Regions from separate parts of the Arthrobacter sp. lap29 genome, predicted to be linked through region 4. Evidence: riboswitches for the same ligand, from Rfam matches in the RefSeq annotation. Region 4 holds a riboswitch; each other region holds the start of a gene.
The links. Region 4 has a riboswitch for S-adenosylmethionine ahead of RY113_RS06205 (DUF1737 domain-containing protein). Riboswitches for the same ligand answer to the same signal wherever they lie in the genome.
Positions count from the first base shown of each region.

Region 1: linked by a shared signal. The riboswitch ahead of RY113_RS06885 (OsmC family protein) and the one ahead of RY113_RS06205 (DUF1737 domain-containing protein) in region 4 are both predicted to bind S-adenosylmethionine.
Region 2: linked by a shared signal. The riboswitch ahead of RY113_RS12220 (bifunctional o-acetylhomoserine/o-acetylserine sulfhydrylase) and the one ahead of RY113_RS06205 (DUF1737 domain-containing protein) in region 4 are both predicted to bind S-adenosylmethionine.
Region 3: linked by a shared signal. The riboswitch ahead of RY113_RS01515 (aminotransferase class V-fold PLP-dependent enzyme) and the one ahead of RY113_RS06205 (DUF1737 domain-containing protein) in region 4 are both predicted to bind S-adenosylmethionine.

Region 1 is NZ_JAUCEK010000003.1:291,037-296,716, forward strand. Features, by position in the region: gene RY113_RS06875 (NAD(P)/FAD-dependent oxidoreductase) at 1-392, opposite strand, end outside; gene RY113_RS06880 (ABC-F family ATP-binding cassette domain-containing protein) at 835-2,472, opposite strand; SAM riboswitch class IV at 2,729-2,847, shown strand; gene RY113_RS06885 (OsmC family protein) at 2,885-3,427, shown strand; gene RY113_RS06890 (GntR family transcriptional regulator) at 3,542-4,210, opposite strand; partial or broken gene RY113_RS06895 (1-aminocyclopropane-1-carboxylate deaminase) at 4,223-5,210, shown strand; gene RY113_RS06900 (hypothetical protein) at 5,445-5,680, opposite strand, start outside.
Region 2 is NZ_JAUCEK010000006.1:185,165-190,844, forward strand. Features, by position in the region: gene RY113_RS12215 (homoserine O-acetyltransferase) at 1-923, opposite strand, end outside; gene RY113_RS12220 (bifunctional o-acetylhomoserine/o-acetylserine sulfhydrylase) at 1,016-2,332, opposite strand; SAM riboswitch class IV at 2,408-2,525, opposite strand; gene RY113_RS12225 (Tex family protein) at 2,746-5,292, opposite strand; gene RY113_RS12230 (VOC family protein) at 5,407-5,680, shown strand, end outside.
Region 3 is NZ_JAUCEK010000001.1:338,491-344,170, forward strand. Features, by position in the region: gene RY113_RS01505 (Nramp family divalent metal transporter) at 1-447, opposite strand, end outside; gene RY113_RS01510 (class I SAM-dependent methyltransferase) at 569-1,336, opposite strand; gene RY113_RS01515 (aminotransferase class V-fold PLP-dependent enzyme) at 1,468-2,880, opposite strand; SAM riboswitch class IV at 2,925-3,038, opposite strand; gene hisN (histidinol-phosphatase) at 3,200-4,015, opposite strand; gene rsgA (ribosome small subunit-dependent GTPase A) at 4,154-5,272, opposite strand; gene aroA (3-phosphoshikimate 1-carboxyvinyltransferase) at 5,276-5,680, opposite strand, start outside.
Region 4 is NZ_JAUCEK010000003.1:142,767-148,446, forward strand. Features, by position in the region: gene RY113_RS06190 (UDP-N-acetylglucosamine 1-carboxyvinyltransferase) at 1-99, shown strand, start outside; gene RY113_RS06195 (O-succinylhomoserine sulfhydrylase) at 141-1,352, opposite strand; gene RY113_RS06200 (rhodanese-like domain-containing protein) at 1,363-1,755, opposite strand; gene RY113_RS06205 (DUF1737 domain-containing protein) at 1,752-1,994, opposite strand; SAM riboswitch class IV at 2,100-2,218, opposite strand; gene RY113_RS06210 (Pr6Pr family membrane protein) at 2,363-3,004, shown strand; gene RY113_RS06215 (aminodeoxychorismate lyase) at 3,010-3,939, opposite strand; gene RY113_RS06220 (DUF308 domain-containing protein) at 4,005-4,610, opposite strand; gene cls (cardiolipin synthase) at 4,797-5,680, shown strand, end outside.

The DNA of each region.
Region 1 (5,680 bases), 150 kb from region 4:
TAGCTGGTGTGCCGGGCAACAGTATTGAACTGGACGTATTTGCGCACATCTGACTTTTCAACACGGCCCTTGATGTAATCAAAGAGGACCTCGCGGGGCGGGAAAGAGGAGATGGCGCGGCCAAAGTGTTCGTCGAAGGAGTAGTCGGAGAATTCCAGGCATTCCTTCGGGCCGTTGGACCACAGGTGGCGGTACATGCTCGAGTGCACGGGTTCACCGTGTTCATCCAAGCCAGTGCGCCAACTGCTGTTCCACTGGCCGCCCCAGTCGCTTTGCTTCTCAAAGCACATGATCTCCGGGATGTCAGCGCCGTTCTGGCTTGCTGAGTCAAAGGCACGCAACTGTGCCATGCCGCTGGGGCCTGCTCCAATGATTCCGACTCGCAATGTCATGCTTTTCTCCTCATTATTTGGATCATTTTGTCCTCGTGTCACCAGACGCTTCGAATCCATAGCTCAACAGCATGAACGGGCGGGCCGTGATCGGCGCTCCCGTGGCGGAGCATCAAGGCGCTAAGTGCGCGGGCGGCAGACTTGCTGCGGCAAAAGACCAGGCGGATGGCCGCCCGTGGTTCTGGCGGAACTTACACGCGGAAGGCGTTGTCCGGAACCTGTGTGAGGTACAAGGAGTGCACCAGGATTCGAAAAGCAGCCTGCTGCAGATCCAAAAAGTGCAGCAAACTTGTTACCTATTGCAACATTTTAGGGATAATAAGTCAAAGCGTACTGATTAGTAAGTACTTCTAATGCTTTGTTTCTGTGGGCTCCGCGAAACGGCAAAGGGTCTGCGCAATCCTTTGATTGTGCAGACCCTTATGGAACGTTGCTTGATGCCTTAAAGCTCTTGTAGCTGGCCGCTCTCCACCATCCACCGGGAGTCCAAGCGCACGTTTTCAAGGAGCCGGCGGTCGTGGGTGACCAGGAGCAGCGTGCCTTCGTAGCTCTCCAGCGCTTCCTCGAGTTGCTCGATGGCTGGCAGGTCCAAATGGTTGGTGGGCTCATCTAGCACCAATACGTTCACGCCGCGGGCCTGCAAAAGTGCCAACGATGCGCGGGTGCGTTCGCCGGGAGAGAGCGCACCCACCGGGCTTGTCACCTGGTCAGCTTTCAGCCCAAACTTAGCCAAAAGGGTACGCACCTCGCCCTGATTCAGTTCCGGCACGAGCGCCTCGAAGCCCTCTCCTAGCGGAGCCTGTTCTGGGAATTGGCTGCGCGCCTGGTCAATCTCCCCGATGGCAACATTCGCGCCCAGGGAGGCAACACCGTCATTCGGGGAAATGCGGCCCAGCAACAGCCGCAACAGGGTGGACTTGCCGGCGCCGTTGGGGCCGGTGATGCCTATGCGTTCTCCAGCGTTCACCTGTGCAGTCACCGGCCCCAGGGTGAAGCTGCCCTGGCGCACCACCGCAGCGTTAAGCGTAGAGACCACGGTGCTTGAGCGGGGTGCTGCGCCAATGCTGAATTGGAGGGCCCACTCCTTGCGTGGCTCCTCAACCTCGTCCAGGCGGGCGATCCGGGACTCCATCTGGCGCACCTTCTGCGCCTGCTTCTCACTGGATTCACTGGCGGCCTTGCGCCGAATCTTGTCATTGTCGGGGGCTTTTTTCATGGCGTTGCGTACACCCTGCGAGCTCCACTCGCGCTGGACTCGGGCGCGCCCCACGAGGTCCGCCTTCTTGTCCGCGAACTCGTCATAGGCTTCGCGGGCGTGGCGCTTTGCAATGGCACGTTCTTCCAAGAAGGAGTCGTAACCGCCGTCATACACGGCCACCTTGTTCTGCGCCTGGTCCAGCTCCACTACGGAGGTGATGGTGCGGGCCAGGAACTCGCGGTCATGCGAGACGAGGACCACGCCGCCGCGCAGACCCCTGACGAACTCTTCCAGCCGGGCCAGTCCCGCCAGGTCCAGATCATTGGTGGGTTCATCCAGAAGTACTATGTCGAAGCGGCTCAGCAGGAGCGCGGCCAACGCCACGCGGGCGGCCTGCCCGCCGGAGAGCCCTGTCATGGGGGTGCTGGGAGTGAGGTCCAAGCCGAGCTCGGCCAGGGTGGCCGGGATGCGTTCATCCACGTCTGCGGCACCGCAGGCGAGCCAGTGGTCCAGGGCTGCGGCGTAGCGGTCATCGTCGGCGCAGTTGCCGGAGCCTAGTGCTTCTGCGGATGATTCCATCTCCTCCGTGGCCTGGGTGCAACCGGTGCGCCGGCCAATGTAGGCGGCGATGCTTTCGCCCTCGATCCGCTCATGTTCCTGCGGCAGCCAGCCGACGAAGGCGTCTTGTGGGGCAGTGCTGACGGTGCCGCCCTGCGGGGTGGTGGCGCCCGCGAGGAGAGCCAAAAGTGTTGACTTGCCGGCACCATTGGCACCCACCACGCCTATGACGTCGCCCGGGGCCACAGTGAAGGAGAGGTTACTGAAAAGGGTGCGGTGTGCGTGGCCTCCGGAAAGGTCCTTCGCGACAAGTGTTGCGCTCATGCATCCATCTTAAGTCGCTTCCTTGCGCCGCCCGGACGTTTTTGTGCTGCCGGGGTCCCGGCGCACCCGCTCCCACCCGTCCCCGCCTTCAACCGCGCCTCCATTGTGCATCTCCCATCGGTCCGTGAGAAAAGGTCGTTTAGAACTGAGTTAAGCGACTTTTTCTCACGGACCGATTCGGGGAAGCCGCCGAAATGTTGCCGTGTGTGACGGCAAGGTTGCTTGAGGCCCTCTGTCAGGGCAATCTAGTGGACAGAATCAAGAGTTCCAGTCAGAGGCCCTGGCCGACTGGACGGCAACCCTCGCAACCATAGTGGGGTGCCCCAGGTGAGGATTCGACGCCGCCGGCAGCTGCCGCGGGCGTAAGTATGGCGCGGTGCCTGGCACTTGCGTTCCCCTGAATGGAGACATCATGACTGAGACCACTGTAACTATTGACGACGCAGCACAGCGATCGGCGCGCCTTGGCGAAGCCGGCGCAGCCTGGGCCAAGCGCATCGGAGCCAATCCGGACAATGCGAAGCTCACGTACACAGCCGCCGGCGTGGGGGTTGGCTCGGTGGCCACGCGCATCAGCGCCGGCAAACACCAATTCCTCGTCGACGAACCTGCCGCACTTGCTGGGGACGATGCCGCAGCCAGTCCCGTGGAATTCGCACTCGGTGCCGTCATCGCCTGCCAAGTTGTGGTGTACCGCCTCTACGCGGAGCAACTGGGTATCCAGCTCGATGACATCACCATCAAGGCCGAAGGTGATCTGGACGTCCGTGGCTTGTTCGGGATCGATGAGTCAATCCGTCCCGGCTTCAGCGACATCCGCCTAGCCGTAAGCATCACGGGACCTGAATCGCAGGAACGCTACGAAGAGCTCGGCCGCATTGTTGAAGCACGCTGCCCTGTCCAAGACCTGTTAAGCAACACCACGCCTGTCAGCGCAGTCGTCACGAAGGCTTAGACATCACTAAATCCTGAGCAGCGTCAACGCCGAGAACGCCGCACCGCATGTGTTCGAGGATGAAGCCTAACGATTCGACACGGTGGTGCGGCGCAGGCAAGTAGCCCACAACACTCAAGCTGTAGTTTCTTCGGCGACTGCTTGGATGCCGAGAGCCAGCCAGTTCGCACGTGTGGCCAGTGCTGCGCCGTCGGCGTCGCCCGCAGTGGCAAGTTTGATGATGTCCGCATGCGCACTGACCGAATGCTGCGCATCGTGGGAACTGAACCGTTGACGCTCCACTCTCCGCAACAGTGGCATGGCCTGGTCCAGCATGGTTGGCACCATGTCATTTCCGCACGCACCAACGAGAACGGCATGGAACTGGTCATCGGCAGCCAAGGCGGCATCGGCGTCGTTCTTCTTGATGGCGGCGGCAAAGCGCACGTTGGCAGCGGTCATGGCGGCAAGGTCCTGCTCGCTCAGCAGGGGAACTGCCAGCCGCGCCGCCAGCTCGTGCATGGCCGCGACTACCTGCTGCGCATTCACGGTGGAGGCGGCATCAAGCGGGGCGACGATGGTGGCCCGGCCCGGCTGGGCAATAATCAGCCCGGCCCGCTCAAGCCGGAGCAGAGCCTCCCGGATAGGGGTTCGACTCACGCCCAACCATGCCTCTAGCTCCGGATCCCGCAGGCGCTCGCCCGGAGCGAAGGTGCCATTGACGATGGCGTCGCGGATGGAATCGTACACGTCATTACGAAGCAGGGAGCGCTTGTGAATTCCCTGGGGCGGAGGAGTCGGCATGCAACATAGGATATATCGTCCCAGGTGGAGTTTGGCCGCAGCCCCGTCCACGAGTTGGCGCGTCTGAGCAAACATCCCGGCGGCGCGAGGATTTGGGCCAAACGTGAGGATGTCAACAGTGGTCTGGCTTTTGGTGGCAATAAGACCCGCAAACTCGACTACATTGTTCCGGACACCATTGCCCAAGGAGCTGACACGCTCGTCTCCATCAGCGGATATCAGTCGAATCACACCCGTCAGGTGGCGGCAGTGGCTGCAAGCCGGGTGTGAAAGCCCGTCTCGCGCAGGAAAACTGGGTGGACTGACCGGACCCGCTATCCAACCGGGTAGGCAATATTGAGCTTTCGCGCATCATGGGTGCCGACGTCCACCTCGATGCAGCTGGGTTCGACATTGGCATCCGTAGCAGCTGGGAACAAGCCATCAAGGACGTCGAAGATGCCAGGGCAAGCCCTATCCCATCCCGGCAGGCGCCTCCGAACATCACTTGGGCGGGCTGGGCTTTGCTAACTGGGCCTATGAAGTGGAGCAGCAGGAGAAGGAACTAGGTGTCTTCTTCGACACGATTGTGCTCTGCACCGTTACCGCCTCCACCCACGCAGGCATGATCGCTGGATTTGCGGGACAAGACAGGCCGCGGCGCGTCATCGGCATTGACGCCTCAGCCACCATTGAAAAGACTCGCGCTCAGGTGGCCCGGATCGCCCGTCACACAGCTGAGCTGATGGACTTGGACAGGAAGATCTGTGACGACGAGACCACTGTCTTGCAAGGCTGGGCCGGCAACCACTCCGGCATCCCTGTGGACTCCACGCTCGAGGCCATAAAACTCACCGGATCCCTTGAAAGCATGATCATCGACCCTGTGTATGAAGGAAAATCCATGGCTGGGTTGATTGACCTTGTCCGCAGCAAGGACATTCCTTCCAGCAGCAACGTCCTCTACGCGCATTCGGGCGGACGGCTGGCGTTGAATGCCTACAGCGGACTGTTTCGCTAAAGAACATTAGCGGACTGGGGCAGGATTCCCCAGCGCTCGGGGCTTCCCGTTCAGCGCCAAGGGCTTCCGGCCCTGTAATCGGAGCGCCTCTGGCAGGCTCTGCCTCCGCGGCGAGGGCGGTGGCCTGTGCCAGCTCAAAGCGGGCTAGCTTAGTCTGGTAGTGCAGCTGCCGCCTGGCCTCCAAGGTCAGCTCCACCCAGTACGCTGCCTCACGGGCGCCGGCGAAAATGGCGATCAGGCCGTGGGGTACGCGTTTTTTGGGCCGGGCGGAGAGCTTGAATTCGAGAGGGACATGTGGGCGGACTGGGGCTTGCGGAAAATGAGGAACAGGGCTGGTCCCAGCCAAATGAAGTAGCTGAGCAAGGCCAGTAACACCTTGTTGTTCTGCCATGCGGCCACAACAAGCGGGCTGACCACTGCCAACGCCACCACCAGCAGTACTGAGGCGTACGCCAGCCCCACGCCTGGGC
Region 2 (5,680 bases), on a different contig from region 4:
AATTCCACCCCTGAGGCCACTTTCAAGGCCTGTTCCAGGCTCCCCCGGCCACGGCTCGCATCGTGACTCATGAGCGCTTCGGTAATGACAATGTAACTATTCGCGTCAAAACGGCCCACCAACTTGTGCGCCTGGTGGTCCAGATAGCTCTCGATCTGGAACTGTCCCCCCACCTCCGGGGCGAGCCGCACGTGGCTGATGGTGCCGCCGTCGTCCTGGGATTTACGGCCAAACCGTTGACCCATTTCAGGCTCAGACCTGTAGGTGATGTGCGCGATCCGCCGGGCCAGTCCCAGACCTGTGGTGGGGGCAGCGCCGTCGTAATAGTCGCCGCCAACAAAATGCGGATCCTGCCGGATGGCCAGCACCTGGGCCTGGGCGAAGGCAATTTGCTCGGCAGTGCTGGAGGCACAGGAAGCGACGACGGCGCAACGGCGCACCTTTTCGGGGTACATGAGCGCCCACTCCAGTGCACGGGCACCGCCCATGGAACCGCCAATGACCGCATGCCACGAGGTGACGCCCAGGCGCGACGACAACCGGGCCTCGGCCTCGACAGAATCACGGATGGTGATGAAGGGGAACCGGGAACCGTAGGGTTTGCCGTCCTCCGCAATACTGGAGGGGCCGGTGGTTCCGTAACAGCCGCCCAGCATGTTGGCGCACACCACAAAGTACTTATTGGTGTCAATAACGGCGCAGGGGCCAACGAGGCCTTCCCACCAACCATCTTCCTCGGACTCGCCCCTGCTGACGTGCGTGCTTCCGGTCAATGCATGTTGGATCAGCACGGCATTGTCACCGGCGGCGTTCAATGTCCCCCAGCATTCAAAAGCCATGGTCACCGAGGGCAGCACGCCCCCGGCCTCTAGGGGAAGGGCGCCGATCTCGATCGAGCGCAACACACCTCCGCCTTGTCCCACAGCTGCACAGAAGTCCTCACCAACAGGTTGCGCCGCGGCAGCAGCGAACCCCGAGGACAACAAGCCCTTACCCACAGCCCGTCCCACGCGGATCACGCCGATTTTGCGGCGCGGAACCCGGCTTCAAGGTCAGCGATGATGTCTGCAACGTTTTCCAAACCCACCGACAAGCGCACCAGACCCGGCCGTACACCTGCGGCCAGTTGCTGCTCCGGCGTGAGCTGGGCGTGGGTGGTGGAAGCGGGGTGGATGACGAGGGAACGCACATCACCTAAGTTAGCCACCAGCGAGTGCAGCTCCAGGCCGTCAACAAAACGCTTGCCAGCCTCGAGCCCTCCCAAGATGTCAAAACCGATGATGGCACCAGTGCCGTTGGGGCCGTACTTGCGACCGCGCTCAAACCAAGGGCTGGAGGGAATGCCCGCGTAGGCCACAGCCTCCACGTTTTCATTTCCTTCCAGCCACTGTGCCACCGTGACGGCGTTGCTGACGTGCCGTTCCACGCGCAGGCTCAGCGTCTCGATGCCCTGAGCGATCAGGAAGGCGTTGAACGGGGAAATTGCTGCTCCCAGGTCACGCAGCAACTGCACACGAGCCTTGAGAATGTAAGCGAGATTGGCACCTAGTGCGCAGCCCACACCCAAGTCACGGGCATAGACCAGACCGTTGTAGCTTTCATCCGGGGTGTTGAAGCCGGGGAACTTCTCCGGGTTTGCAGCGAAATCAAACTTGCCGCCGTCAACTATTACCCCGCCAATGGCCGTACCGTGCCCGCCGAGGTATTTGGTGGCGGAGTGGATGACAATGTCCGCACCCCATTCCAGCGGGCGGATCAGGTACGGGGTGGCCAGAGTATTGTCCACAATCAGCGGCACACCGGCCTCGTGGGCAATCGCGCTGATGTTTTCCAGGTCAAGGACGTCCTGGCGCGGGTTGGAGACCGTCTCGCCGAAGAAGGCCTTGGTATTGGGCTGCACGGCGGCACGCCACTGATCCAGGTTATCGGGATCGGCAACGAAGGTGACCTCAATGCCGAGCTTCTTCAGCGTGTGGGCCAGCAGGTTGAACGTGCCACCGTACACGCTGGGGCTGGAGACAATATGGTCCCCGGACTCGGCAATGTTCAAGATGGCGAACGTGGTGGCGGCCTGCCCCGAGGCCAGCATCAGCGCACCAACGCCGCCTTCAAGGCTCGCGATGCGGTCTTCAACAACGGACGTGGTGGGATTGCCCAGGCGCGTGTAGATGGGCTCCAACTCGGTCAACGCGAAGCGGGCGGCAGCGCTCTCTGCGGACGGGAAGACGAAAGACGTGGTCTGATAAATGGGGAGGGCACGGGCGCCGGTGGTGGCGTCGGGCTCCTGACCTACGTGGATCTGACGGGTTTCAAATGACCAACCGTTGCTCATGGTTGTTTCCTTCACACTAGAGGCCTACGGCAAAGGCCCTCCACCGCGCCATGCGGGAAGGGCCTGAACGGATATGGCCCGCGCTTGCACCTCAAACCGGATGGTTCGGTGCCAGGTCTTCACCCGGGGCACCCCGCCGCGGAAGGAGGGTTGCCGGTCAGCAAGCCGGGGCTATTCGCTGACACTCATGACCTGCCTCCAGTGTGAAAGAATGCCCAAGATTTCGCAAGAATATGACGAGTTTATGACTTTGTGCGAATATCTGCGTGGAATTTGCGCAAGAGAGAGCTTTAGGGCGAATTAGTCACTGATATTGGAGAGATTTTTCTCCCTACATGGCGCCCGGCAGAGTTTTGGGCGCAAATCGGGATCATTTTCCACTGGCTTGTCCGGGCGGGCCGGTAAGCGAGTGGCTACTTTCCTAGGCCTGCCCGGCGCAGGGCTTCTGCCATGGCTGTACTGGCTGTGTTGGCTGTACTGGCTGTGTTGGTGGTATTAGCCGTATTGGTGGAGGTGCCCGTCCCTCTATCCCGGGGCTGCCCGCCTTGGCGGCCCTGCGATCCCGGATTCCCCTGCCGGCGCTGGCCGCTAGCTCCACTCTTCGGAGCCGGGCTGCCACTCTTGGCCGCCGGGTTGCCACTTTGGGGCGCACTGCGCGCAGGTGAGGGACCTCCGGGCGTGCGGGAGCCGGCGTCGGGCTTGGCGTTCCTCTCCCCGGCTTGATCATCAAGGCGCAGCGTCAAGGAGATGCGTTTGCGCTCGGGCTCAACTTCTAGAACCTTCACCCGCACCACTTGACCGGATTTAACCACGGTGTGCGGGTCCGAAACGAAGCTGTTGCTCATGGCTGAGACGTGGACCAGCCCGTCCTGGTGGACACCAATATCGACGAAGGCTCCGAAGGCGGCCACGTTCGACACGGTGCCTTCTAGAATCATGCCGGGGCGCAGATCGGTGATCTTCTCAATGCCCTCAGCAAAGGTGGCAGTCTCAAAACGGGGCCGGGGATCACGGCCAGGCTTTTGCAACTCGGAGATGATGTCAGCAACCGTGGGCAGACCAAAGTCACCGTCCACGAAGTCGGCCGGGTTCACGCCACCCACGGCCCCAACGCCTCCGGCAATATCGTGGGCCCCTGCACCCACTGCAGCGAGGATTTTACGTGCCACACCGTACGCTTCAGGGTGCACACTGGAGGCATCCAGCGGCTCCGCTCCCCCGGAGATCCGCAGGAACCCGGCACACTGCTCAAAAGCCTTGGGCCCCAACCGCGCCACCTTGAGCAGTTCGCGCCGCTTGCTGAAGGGCCCGTGCTGGTTCCTGTGAGCCACAATATTCTCGCTCAACAAGGGACCCACCCCGGCCACCCTCGCCAACAACGCAGGTGAAGCAGTATTCAGGTCCACCCCCACGGCGTTGACACAGTCTTCTACGACGGCGTCGAGGGAGCGGTCCAGCTTGGCCGGCGTCAGATCATGCTGATACTGCCCCACCCCAATGGATTTGGGTTCGATCTTGACCAGTTCAGCCAGCGGGTCCTGTAGCCGGCGAGCAATCGAGACAGCGCCGCGCAAAGACACATCCATGCCAGGCAGTTCGGCACTAGCCAAGGCGGACGCCGAATAGACGGACGCGCCAGCTTCGGAGACCACCAGCTTGGTGACCTTTCGCTCGGGATTGATCCGCTTGAGCTCAGCCACAAGTTCAGTGGCCAACCTGTCAGTTTCACGGCTCGCCGTGCCGTTGCCAATAGCAATCAACTCAACGTCATACCTTTGCGCCAGTGATACCAGGGTTGCCAGGGATTCGTTCCAGCGATTTACCGGTGCGTGCGGGTAAATGGTATCCGTTGCCGCTACTTTGCCGGTCCCGTCCACGAGCGCCACCTTGGTACCTGTGCGCAGGCCCGGATCAAGGCCCAAGGTGGAGCGGTTTCCGGCCGGGGCGGCGAGCAGAACATCGCGCAGGTTTGCAGCAAAGACCCGCACTGATTCCTCTTCTGCACTCTGGAACAAGCGCACGCGCAGGTCCACCGAGAGGCGGGTCAGGATGCGTGTGCGCCACGCCAGCTTGGCACTGGTCACGAGCCAGGAGTCGGCAGCGCGGCCGGATTCGGCAATGCCAAGTGAGTGGGCCACGGCGTTTTCATACTTGGCGCGGGCCTGCACTTGAGCGTCTGCATCGCGGGTATCACCCTCTGCCAAATCCAGTGAGAGCACACCCTCTTTTTCACCGCGCAACAGGGCCAATACCCGGTGGCTGGGCAGGGTGTGCGGCGGCTGTGCGAAGTCAAAATAGTCCTTGAACTTCTCCCCGTCGGAGCTCTTGCCCGCCTTGACGGAGGACCGCAGCCGGCCAGTTTTCCAGAGCCGTTCACGCAGCTCGCCCACCAAAACCGCGTCCTGACCAGCACGTTCAATCAGGATGGCTCGGGCGCCGGCAAGCGCGTCATCGGCTGTGTCCACACCGCGTCCGGCATCCACGAAGGCGTCAGCCTCTACGGCCGGGAACTTTGAGGGGTCCGCCAGCAGCGCGTCGAGCAAAGGCTCCAGACCCGCTTCCCTAGCCGTATCCGCCTTGGTCTTGCGGGTGGATTTGTACGGCAGGTACAGATCCTCCAGCTCCGATTTTGTGGCGGCAGTCTCCACCGATCGGCGCAGCACCGCGCTAAGTTTGCCCAGCCCGTGGATGGTCTCCAGCACCACCATGCGGCGGGCCTCTAGCTCACGCAGATAACGCAGCCGCTCCTCCAGATCACGCAATTGCGTGTCATCGAGGGTCCCGGTGACTTCTTTTCGGTACCGGGCAATAAAGGGCACGCTCGCGCCGTCGTCCATCAAGCCAATGGCAGCCCGCACTTGGGCGGCGCGCACACCCAACTCGGCGGCAATGGCGGTGGCTATACGCTCGGCCACGGTTGCGGCGGTGGGCAGATTCAAGGGTGCATCAGTCTCAGTCACCTTATCAATTCTGCCCCACCGGCAGAGTTCGCGCAGCACCCCAACATCAGACGTCCCATGTGACTTAGGTAACGCTAAGTCGAGCGGAATGGAACAAAGTGCCAAGATGAACTCATGCGAATGGATCATGTTTCTTACGCCAGTGAATCAGATGGATTGGCTGCCACCACGGAGCGAATCGCGACAGCCCTCGGGGTCACCGCGGTGAAGGGCGGAATACACCCGCGCTTCGGCACCCGCAATATGATCATCCCCCTGACCGATCACCATTATTTGGAAATTGTCGAGTGCCTCAACCACCCGGCCTCGGATAAGGCCCCCTTTGGACAGGCTGTCAAGGCCCGCTCCGCAGCAGGTGGTGGCTGGATGGGTTGGTGCGTCGCCGTTG
Region 3 (5,680 bases), on a different contig from region 4:
GCCGCGTCTATTCTGAACTGTCAGCAGAGCCATGGAAGCCAGGCCCACAATGAGCCCGCCTATGGGCAACGGAACTTGAAACAGCAAGTGTAGGGCGATGGCGCCGCCCACCACTTCCGCCAGATCGGTGGCCATGGCCACGAGCTCGGCCTGCACCCAAAAGAGCCGGCGGTTGCGGGTGCTGAAGCGTTCACCCAAGTGCTCCGGCAGGGATTTGCCCGTCACTACCCCCAACTTTGCGGATTGGTATTGGACCAGCATGGCCATGACATTGGCTGCGACCAAAACCCACACGAGCAGGTAGCCGTACTTGGCGCCGGAGGTGAGGTTAGCGGCCACGTTGCCGGGATCAACGTAGGCAATGGCAGCGACAAAGGCCGGGCCCAGCAGCAGCATCATGCCACCGCGAGGCCTGCGCCGTGCTGTCCTCTTGGCCGTGTCGAGCAAAGTCTCGCCTTTCGATGATCCTAAGTCAATTATTTAGGTCTACCGAAATTCTAAAACGTGGCAGGGGTGATTGTCGAGCCGGGAACGACTTATAGAAACTTTACGGGTGCCCGGGCTGCAGCTAGCGTTTTTGCGCCCGCCATGTTTGGGAGCTGTACGGTAGCTCAATGCTTTCACCGGGCGCGTGTTCCAGATGCTCATACAAGTACCACTGCAGATTGGTGATGACCTTGTCCCTGACCTGGTCTGTTGCCCTGAGGTAATAGCTGCGTGACTTTGCCAGATCGATGATCTCCTCAGCCGTGCGCTGCTGGGACCAATGGGTGGTGTGAGGTTGGGCTGGGAAGAATTCCGGACCAATCTGAGGGCTGAAATCTGCCTTGTGCACATCCCCTGCGTGCATGATCCGGGCTAAGCGGTGAACCCAGGGGAGTCCGACGTCCAGCTGGTTCCAAATCAGGCCCAAGGTTCCCCCCGGACGCAGTACGCGGGCAATCTCAGTACTTGCCGCGAGAGGATCCACCCAGTGCCAGGCCTGTGCCACCACGGCCAAGTCCATGGATTCATCTGGTAGGAGCAACTTTTCGGCGGTACCCACAACGGTGGTGGCCTGGGGCAGCTCCGCGCCAAGGTGCGCCAGCATGTCAGCCGAGGGGTCCACCGCCGTCATCGAGAAGTTGTGACGGGCCAACAGCTGCGTGTATTTGCCCGTGCCTGCACCAATGTCCACCACATTTTGGACGCTCCCGGCAGTTTCCAGCAGCCACGTCAAGGAATCCTCAGGGTAACCCGGGCGCACCAAATGATAATGCCCGCCGCCTTCCAAAAACGCGGCGGCCATGTGTTTGCGCCGCGCCGCATCAAAGACCGGTCCACCGGTGCCTGCCATGGTGCTCCTGAAAGTTGTGCCGGTCAATGCCGTTCAACTTTACCCCCAGGTGCTCCCCGCCCCGCACTTCCGGACGCTACTGCGTCTGCAAAATATGCCCGAATCTAACCGAGCGCTGGTATGGGGGTGGGTTAGTCGATGCTGCAGGGGGCTGCCCCTGCTGTCCCTGGCGTGTTCGGGGCCCAGCTGGGGTACTCCCGGTTGTCATTGGCGGGGACCCAGCGGCCGGAATCCACCACGTAGTCCCAGCCCAAGCCCTCCTGCAACAACGTTTGGATTCCAGCCACCAAGCGCTGAGCGTCCTCCAGCTGTGAGCCCACACCAAAACTTGCGCGCAGGGAACCCGCGGGCAGGCCCAAGCGGTTAAGCAGCGGGTGTGCGCAAAACTTTCCGTCACGCACGCCCACGCCATGCTCGGCAGAGAGGTATGCGGCCACCAGCCCGGCGTCGTACCCGGTGACCGAGAAGTTGACCACCCCAATGCTGCCGCAGTCCGGGTACGTGTCCGCGTCGCTAAAGAGCGAGTGGACAGTGACGCCCTCTAGCTCGTTGAGGCCGGCCACCAAGTGGGCGCGCAATTGCTGCTCGTGCTGGTGCCAGTCATCGGCATTCAGCGCAGCCAGCACAGACGTGGCCTTGGCCAAGGTGGCGGCACCCAAAACGTTGGGAGTGCCGCCCTCGTGGCGGGCCGGTCCGGTGGTCCAGCTGATGGATTCAAGCCGGACGTCCTTCACGGCTCCGCCACCGGCAAGGTGGGGGTGACCGGCGTCGAGCCAGTCAGGGCGGCCCACTAAAACCCCGGCGCCGAAAGGTGCGTAAAGCTTGTGGCCCGAGAACGCCAAGTAGTCAATGCCGGTGGCAGTCAGATCGATCCGGCGGTGCGGCACCAGTTGGGCGGCATCGAGAACAATCCGGGCGCCATAGCGGTGCGCCAGGGCGGTCAATTCGGCCATGGGCAGCACCTCCCCTGTCACGTTGGAGGCTCCGGTAACGGCCACGAGCAGCACGTTTCCTGCCCGCAGCGCCGTCTCAACACGGTCTAAGGTAGCGGCGATAGAGTCAGCGCCAACAACTGAACGGTGCGGCAGGGCCTGCCAAGGCAGCAGATTCGCATGGTGTTCAATGTCCAGGTAGAGCACCTCGCCGTGAACGTTGGAACGGCCCTCGGTGAAGCCCCTCTGTTGCAAAATCGATTCCACACAACCCGCCAACAAGTTCAGCGAATCTGTGGTGTTACGGGTGAAAATGACCGTGTCATCAGGCCGGGCGCCCACAAAACCGGCAACAATCTTGCGAGCATTTTCATAGACGGAGGTGCTGACCTGCGAGGCGAATCCAGCGCCACGGTGCACGCTCGCGTAGAACGGCAGCACCTCATTTAGGTGCGCTGCCACGTCCTTGATGGCCGGGGCAGACGCTGCATAGTCCAGGTTGGCGTAACGCACATGCCCGCCGTGAATCAGGGGGGCCGCCAGATCCTGGCCCACCACAGGCAGGAGCGGTGAATCGATGAGTTGTGTTGCATCCAAAACGGCAGAGCTCATGAGAAATTCCTTTGACACCAAAGGACCTTTTGGGGGTGCCAAGAAGTCCGCGCTTGCCAGAACCGAACAGGTTTGGCCAGGTCGTCACCCGGGGCACCCCACCGCGAAAGGAGGGTTGCCGGCCAGCAAACCGGGGTTTAGCGCTGGCACTCGTGACCTATGCCCAAAAGAGTAGCCCAAGATTTCTGCCGGTGCATCTATTACGTTTCATTTCGTACACCCTGGGTGAGTGCCGCGGATGGTGAAACAAAGAACGACGGCGGGAGGCCGCCGTCGTTCTTAACTCACTTGTACTTTATTATTTTGTGCGTCCAACGGGTCAGCCCAACAAGTCATCCCAATTGGGGTTCAGGCGTTGTAAAACTTCCGTGTGGAGGATGGAATTGGTGGCCAGGGCGTTGCCGCCGAAGGGGCCGTCGGCTCCCTCGAGCGAGGTGAAACGGCCGCCGGCTTCCTGCACAATGGGGACCAGTGCAGCCATGTCATAGAGGTTCAATTCCGGCTCACAGGCAATGTCAACACTGCCCTCAGCCACCATGCAATACGACCAGAAATCGCCATAGGCCCGGGTGCGCCAGACATCGTCGGTCAGGGAGATGAACTCATCACGGTTGCCACGTTCGGCCCAGCCCGTGAGCGAAGAGTATGAGAGTGAAGCATCTTTGAGCTCGGCCACATTAGAGACTCGGATGCGGGTGGCGGCGGCGAGTGACTTGCCCATGTATGCGCCCGTTCCTTGGGCCGCCCACCAACGCTTGCCCAGCGCAGGGGCACTAACAAGGCCGACTACGGGGACGCCGTCGTCAATTAGAGAGATCAGGGTGGCCCAGACCGGCACACCACGGACAAAGTTCTTGGTCCCGTCAATGGGATCGATAACCCAGCGCCGCGAACCGTGGCCACTGCTGCCGAACTCCTCACCCAGGACTGCGTCGCGGGGGCGGACCCGGGAGAGCTGGCTGCGGATGGACTCTTCTGCGGCCTTGTCGGCGTCGGTGACAGGGCTCAGATCCGGCTTGGTCTCGACGGCCAAATCCAAGGCCTTGAAACGGGACATGGTCAGGGAGTCAACACTGTCAGCAAGGACATGGGCCAGGCGGAGATCGTCGTTGTACGTCTGGGGTGCGAAGGTCATGGGTTCACGCTATCGCGGTTTAGGCCCAACACCCGTCAGGACGCCGCTGGGCCTGCGCACCATTTGTCCGCCAACGGTGCGCCACTCTTGAAGTGGAGCACCACTGACGGGTCAACCGTGCGCGGCACCAGGGCCGCGCTAGTCCGTGCTGCCAAGTTCCTTTTCTGCGGCACGGCCTTCGGTACGGTCGCTGGTGCCCAGCAGGCGCCGCAGCGAGGCAAGCCGTGCCGGCCCCGATGCGCCCGCGTGCCCGGCGGCAACGTAGGTATCCACACAGCAATTGACGGCGGCGCTGTCATGTTTGCAGCCGCGCTCACAATCCTCCGTGCCCGGTTGCAGATCCGGGAAGGCGGCAATAATGCGGTCGGGGTCCACATGGGCCAGACCAAAGGAGCGGATGCCGGGGGTGTCAATGATCCAAGAACCGGGCACTGCATCTTGCAATTTCAGCGCCAACGCCGAGGAAGAGGTGTGACGGCCGCGGCCTGTGACGGCATTGACGCCGCCTGTGGCCCGCTGCGAACCTGTCAAGGCGTTAACCATGGTGGACTTGCCAACGCCTGAGTGCCCCACCAGGACGCTGACCTTCCCATCGAGATATCCGTGCAATTGTTCCACGGCGCCACCGGACAGGAGCGCGGAGTGGCCGTCGTCGCTGCGTGCGTCGATGCCAAAGACGCCGTCCGCGGCAGTGCGGCTGATGATGACCGTCATGTCCAGGTGCTCGTAGTTGGCCAGCAACTCTGAAGGGTCCTTGATGTCTGTTTTGGTGATCAGCAGCAACGGCGCAATTCCGGAGTCATAAGCGGCCACCAGGGCCCGGTCGATGAAGCCAGTGCGCGGTTCCGGATTTGCCGCGGCCACCACAATGACCAGCTGGTCTGCGTTGGCCACCACCACCCGCTCCACAGGATCGGTGTCATCGGCACTGCGGCGCAGCAGCGTGCGGCGTTCCTCGATCCGGACAAGCCTGGACAAGGTGTCAGGCTTGCCGGTGGTATCTCCCACGAGAGAGACAAAGTCCCCGGCCACCACGGGATTGCGCCGCAGTTCCCTGGCACGGGCCGCGATCAGGACACGTTGGCTGGGCAGGTCCTCATCCACAATGGCCGTGTACCGGCCCCGATCCACCGTGATAATCCGGCCAATGACGGCATCTTCATGGGCGGGCCGGTCCTTGGTGCGCGGACGGCTGCCCTTCTTATTGGCTCGGACGCGGACATCGGATTCGTCCCAGTTGCTGTAATCCCGTGCCATACCCTAAACCCCGGCTTCAACCGCCGCGGTGCTACCGGTGCCAGCGGACGGTTCGGCGGTTTGGGCCACCATATCCGCCCACATGGCAGGGAAACCAGGCATAGTTTTGGCCGTAGTGCCAATGTTTTCAACCTCGACGCCGGGCACGGCCAAGCCGATGATGGCGCCAGCCGTGGCCATCCGGTGATCGTGGTAACTGTGGAAGACGCCGGCGCGCAGCGGTGCCGGGGTAATGATCAGGCCGTCCTCGGTTTCCACAGCATCCCCGCCCAAGGCGTTGATCTCGGCAACCAGGGCGGCCAGCCGGTCCGTCTCATGCCCACGCAGGTGTGAGATCCCGCGAAGGCGCGATGGCGTTGACGCCAACGCGCAGATGGCTGCCGTGGATGGGGCCAGCTCTGATGTGTC
Region 4 (5,680 bases):
TCTGAATTGCGCAACATATATGTGATTGAGCGCGGCTACGAAGATCTGGCCGAGCGGTTGAACACCATTGGCGCCGAGATCGAGTACTTCCAAGACTGAGTACAAACGCCAGCGGCCTTGCCACTGCTGTTTTGGCCAGCCTAAATGGCCGCCAGGGCCACCGCGAGATCCAGCTTCAAATCATCCACATCCTCCAATCCCACCGACAGGCGCAAGAACCCGTCGCTGAGACCGATCGCGGCGCGCCCCTCGGGGCCCATGGCACGGTGCGTGGTGGTGGCCGGATGCGTGATCAGCGACTTCGCATCCCCTAAGTTATTGGAGATGTCGATGATGGACAGCGCGTTCAGCAGCGCAAACGCGGCATCCTTGCGAGTGCCCGACGCTGGCTGAGCCAGCTCAAATGTCAGCACCGTGCCTCCGGCCTTCATTTGTTTTTTGGCCAAATCATACTGCGGGTGGGACGGCAGATGCGGGTACAGCACGCGTGCCACCTGCGGTTGGGCTTCAAGGAATTCTCCGAGTGCCAGGGCATTGCTGCACGAGTGTGTAACCCGCAGATTCATGGTTTCCAGGCCCTTGGTGAGCACCCATGCGTTGAACGCGGAGAGCGCCGGGCCCGTGTGGCGCATCAGGTTCTTGACGGGCCCTTCGATGAACTCCTTGCTGCCGAGGATTGCGCCACCCAACACCCGGCCCTGGCCATCAATGTGCTTGGTGCCCGAGTAGACGATGATGTCCGCGCCGAAATCGCCGCAACGCTGCAACAAGGGAGTTGCGAAGACGTTGTCGGCTACCACCTGCGCGCCAGCGGCATGAGCTAGATCGCACACAGCCGCCACGTCAATGATTTCCTGCATGGGGTTCGACGGTGACTCGAAGAACACGGCCGTGGTGGGCACCGACAAGGCCTCGCGCCACTGATCCAGGTCCGGCCCGTCAACAAATACGGTCTCCACACCCCACCGCGGCAGCAGCTCATTCAGAATCACAAAGCAGGAGCCGAACAGGGACCGTGCTGCCACCACGCGGTCCCCGGCTGCTAATAAGGCACCCAAGGCGGTGAATACGGCTGACATGCCCGACGCCGTCGCAAAGCACGCCTCTTTTCCTTCCAGCAGCCGCAGCCGTTCCTGGAAGGTTGCCACGCTCGGGTTGCCGTAGCGCGAATACACGAAGCGGTCCACCTCACCCGTGAACGCCTGCTCGGCAGCTTCCGCCGATTCGTAGACAAATCCGGAGTTCAAAAAGAGGGCTTCGGAGGTTTCTTGAAAATTGCTGCGGTCAAGCCCGCCGCGTACCGCCTGGGTGTCCTGCCCCCAAGTGGCTGTGTGCTCATTAAAGTTGCTCAATGATATTTCCTTAGCGCCAGGGGAGGTTGCGGTTCTTCCAGCCGTTGAGAATCCGATCTCCGTAGGGATCAGTTTCTCCTTCAAAGCCTTCAAGTACGTTGTAGGCGGTGTACCCGGCGGCGGTGGCTGCTTCGGCGGCGGCAATAGAGCGGGCACCGGAGCGGCACAGCACTATCAGCTGCTTTTCCGGGGGTACTGCCGCCGCCAGCTCTGCCAGAAAATCAGGGTTGCGGGCGCCCGTGGCGAGATTCCACTGGATAAAAACCGGTTCTGATTTCAGCGTTGAGGTGTCGGGGACGCCAATGTGTGCCCATTCGCCCTCTGTCCGTACATCCACGAGTGTTGCCCCCGCGGCTACAGCTTCCCAGGCTGTGCCCGGGCTCACATCTCCCGCGTGGCTCATGCGATGCCCTCGCCATCAAACTCAAGTTCGGCGTCGAGATCATCCACGGCAGTGGCGACGGCGGCATCGCTGCTGGCCACGGCCTGCGCGCAAATGACACTGGTGCCGTTGTAGGTGAGGGCGGGGCCGCCGTGCAGCACATAGCCGTCGGCAAGGGCGGTGGAAATGCGCTCGCAAAAAGAGCGGTCGTCAGGGCCGGTGATAAGCCGGTAGGCCAGGGGGGATTCGTCCGCGGTCATGGTTCTCTCCTCATTGCAAATGGCTGCGCGTTGCAAACGGGAGCTGGTGGCAGTTGACGAAGAGTTGGTTGAAAATGTCCACTCTTGAGCCCGCACCACAAGGAAAGTTCACGCTTGCAAACGCCAGCCTAGGTAGCTGGTTTGCCGAGTAGTCACCTGAGGCACCCCGCCGGAAAGAGGGTTGCCGGCCAGCAAGTCAGGGCTTAACGCTGGCACTCATTACTCACCTTGAAAGTAGCACACCACGTGCCGGGTCCGGTGAAGAACCTGCCAGTGTGCACAAACATGACGGCGACACCCAGATATCCGTTCACAGGGTGGCGGGACGGACCTGATATCTCTGCCGCGTCCATGACATGATGAAACCCATGACAACTCGGCGATTGTTGGCGGCACTACGGTTTCTCTTCGGCGCGTTCACTCTTGTGGCAGTGGGCATCCAATTTGGCGTTCACCTGAGCCACGGTTTCAACGTGTTGAACTTCTTCAGCTACTTCACGAACCTGTCCAATATTCTTGCCGCCGCCGTCCTGCTCACGGAGTCAGTACTGACCTGGCGCGGGAAGGAGCTGGGCCCGGCTTGGCAGGTTCTGCGGTGCGTATCGGTGGTGTGCATGGCCCTGGTGGGGATCGTGTTCACCGCCCTGTTGCGCGAGGTGGATCTCGGCGCGCTCCTGCCTTGGATCAATACCTGGCTGCACTACATCATGCCCATTGCGGTTGTCGCGGACTGGTTGATCCAACCGCCGCGCCGGCCCATCCCGCTGACCCGGTTGGGTGTTGCAGTGCTGTTTCCGCTGGCATATTTGGCCTATTCCCTGATTCGGGGCGCCGCCACGGACTGGTACGCCTATCCCTTCTTGAACCCCGGCAACGGGGGCTACGGCGCCGTGCTGCTCAGTTGTGTGGGGATCGCGGTAGCCTTCCTGATCGCCAGCGCGGTGCTGATTCTTCTGGGCAACAAGCTCAGCCCGCTTGTTAGGCCTGTGCCCAGCGGTCAGTCGAACTGATGTGTTTACAACGTGGTAGCCAGGAGCGCCGATAGTTCCGCTGTAAGCTCGGCTCGGATGGCGGCCGTGCCGATTTCCTTCCCGTCAATGGTGGTCACGGGCGCCAGTAGCCGCAGGCTGGAAATGAGCCACACGGCGTCGGCATCCAGCAGATCGGCAGGTGTTAGTGGACCGTAACCCAGCTCCCACCCGGCTTCCTGCGCAGCGGCGAACAGTGCGCCCTGCGTGGTGCCGGGCAGTATCCCGGTGTCCAAATGCGGGGTGATGAGCCGCTTGAGCGGTACGCCGGAATCGTCACTAACGTGTGCTAGAAGAACTGACGATGTGGGCCCTTCCAACACGAGCCCGTCACCGCTGGTGAAGATCACGTCATCCGCGCCCTGGTGGTGTGCGTGCCGAAGTGCGGCCATGTTCACGGCGTAGGAGAGTGTTTTGGCGCCCATCAAAAGCCAGGGGGCACGGGCTGCAATATCGCTGTCATAGCCACGCTCCAACAAGAGCACGGCCAAGCCCTTCTCCCGCTGGGCAGCCAACGAGGCGGACACCGGGCTGACCGTGACCCACGCTGTGGGGGAGTTGGCGCCCTCGGGGCCTCGGGTAGCGATAAGGCGAACCACGCACTGGCGAGATTCGTTGCTTGCACCGTGGTCTGCGGAATCCTCTGGTACCCCGGCAGCATAAGCTGTGAGCGCCGTCGTAATTGCCGCCTGCCACACCCCGGCGTCAGGGATGAGTAGGTCCATGGTGCTGGCCGAGACGGCAAGGCGATCTAAATGAGCCCGGATTTTGCGTGGCTCCCCATCAATAGCGAGCATGGATTCAAAGATCCCGTCACCGCGGGTGAGCCCCTGATCCGTAACCAGAATGTTGGGAACGGTGGCGTCTGCAACGCGGCCGGCCGGGTGGGCGGGGTCCAAGAAAACCAGAGTTGTCATGACTGAGATCTTATCCCCACCCGCTCCCTGCCCTCGTGCCTCGGTCTGGGTCCCTCGCAGTCGTACTAGCGTGTGAGGGACTTGCCGAAGGTGAAGGCACGGACCAGGCCCACCACACCCAAGATGATCAGCATGATGGCTGTTATCAGCAACAGCCATTGTGCGGTCCAGACGGGAACAGCGAGCACCGTGATGCCGGCTACCACGCTGATGGCGCCGAACACGATGGCCCAGGTGCGGGTGGGGCCCTTGCCGGCTTCGGCCATGGCGATGATGCCTTCAATAATCCAGCCGATGCCGATCATGATGACGGTGAATACCAGCAGGAGCTCGCCCGTCGCGGCCGAGTTACGCAGGGCGATGATGCCGGCAACCATCACGAACAGGCCCAAGAGAACATCCAGGATCCGCATCCCGGCGGAAAGGCTGTGGCTAAAGATGCCAACAGCTACCTTGATACCACCAGTGATGAGGAAGTTGATGCCTAAGATTACGGCCACCACAGCCAGAGTCTTGGTGGGCCACAACAGCAGGATAATACCGAGAACCAAGGCCGCAACGCCGCTAATGGCAAAGGCTAGGCGCAAACCCTTTACTGCCTTCTCCGTGATTTTTTGCGGATCTAAGGCAAAAACGTCCATGCTGACGGTTGGATTGTTTGAGCTGCTCATGGCGCTACATCCTCACTTCGGGAAGTTCAAATTATGCTCAGCATAGCCGCAGCACCTCACCCGAGCACAGCAAGTCACAGCTGGCGCACGTCACACGGCCAGCGTTGCGAGTGGGCCTGTGCGAAAGAGCCGTTAGGCTATTGTCACTCGCGGCTGAAAAGCCGGTTTAGCTAGGAGGCATGCGTGATTTGGACGGCGTTTAGCCTGCCCACAGGCAGTGTCTGGCTGTCTGCGCTGATTGTACTGGTGGATTTTGGCATCCGAGTGGTTGTTTTGGGTGTGATTCCGGGAAACCGGCGCCCCACTACTGCCATGGCGTGGCTGCTGTGCATCTTCTTCCTGCCCTATGTAGGGTTGCTCCTTTTCCTCATGTTCGGCAATTTTCGGCTTTCCCGGCGACGGCGTGAGAAGCAAGACGCCGTCAACCAGCGCATCATGGAAGGCACTAAGGGCATTGCGTCTTTGGTGCCCGAATATGATGGGCCGGCCTGGGTTAAATCGGCCATTGAATTGAACCAGAATCTGGGGTTTTTCCCGGCCATTGGTGGCAATACTGTCCGTCTGATTAAGGGATACCAGGAGTCCTTGGATCTTATGGCCGATGAAATCAGCCAAGCCACCGACTACGTCAACGCCGAGTTTTACATCATGAGTTCAGATGCCAGCACGAACAGGTTGTTCCAGGAGCTGGAAGCTGCGGCTGAACGCGGAGTCCGGGTGCGGGTACTTTTTGACCACATTGGGTCACTGCGGGTACCCGGCTATCTGGGGATGATCCGCCGGCTCAAGGCGAGCAAAATCCAGTGGCGGCGCATGCTGCCACTGCTGCCTGTCAAAGGCCAATGGCGCAGGCCGGATCTGCGCAACCACCGCAAGATTCTGGTGGTGGATGGCCGGGTGGGTTTCACGGGTTCGCAAAACGTCATTGAGCCCTCCTATCGAAAAAAACGTAACGTCAAGGTTGGCCGTCAGTGGGTAGAACTCATGACACGTTTGGAAGGCCCCATTGTTGGCACCCTGAACGTCATGTTCGCCACTGATTGGTCCTCGGAAACCGAAGAAAATCTTGA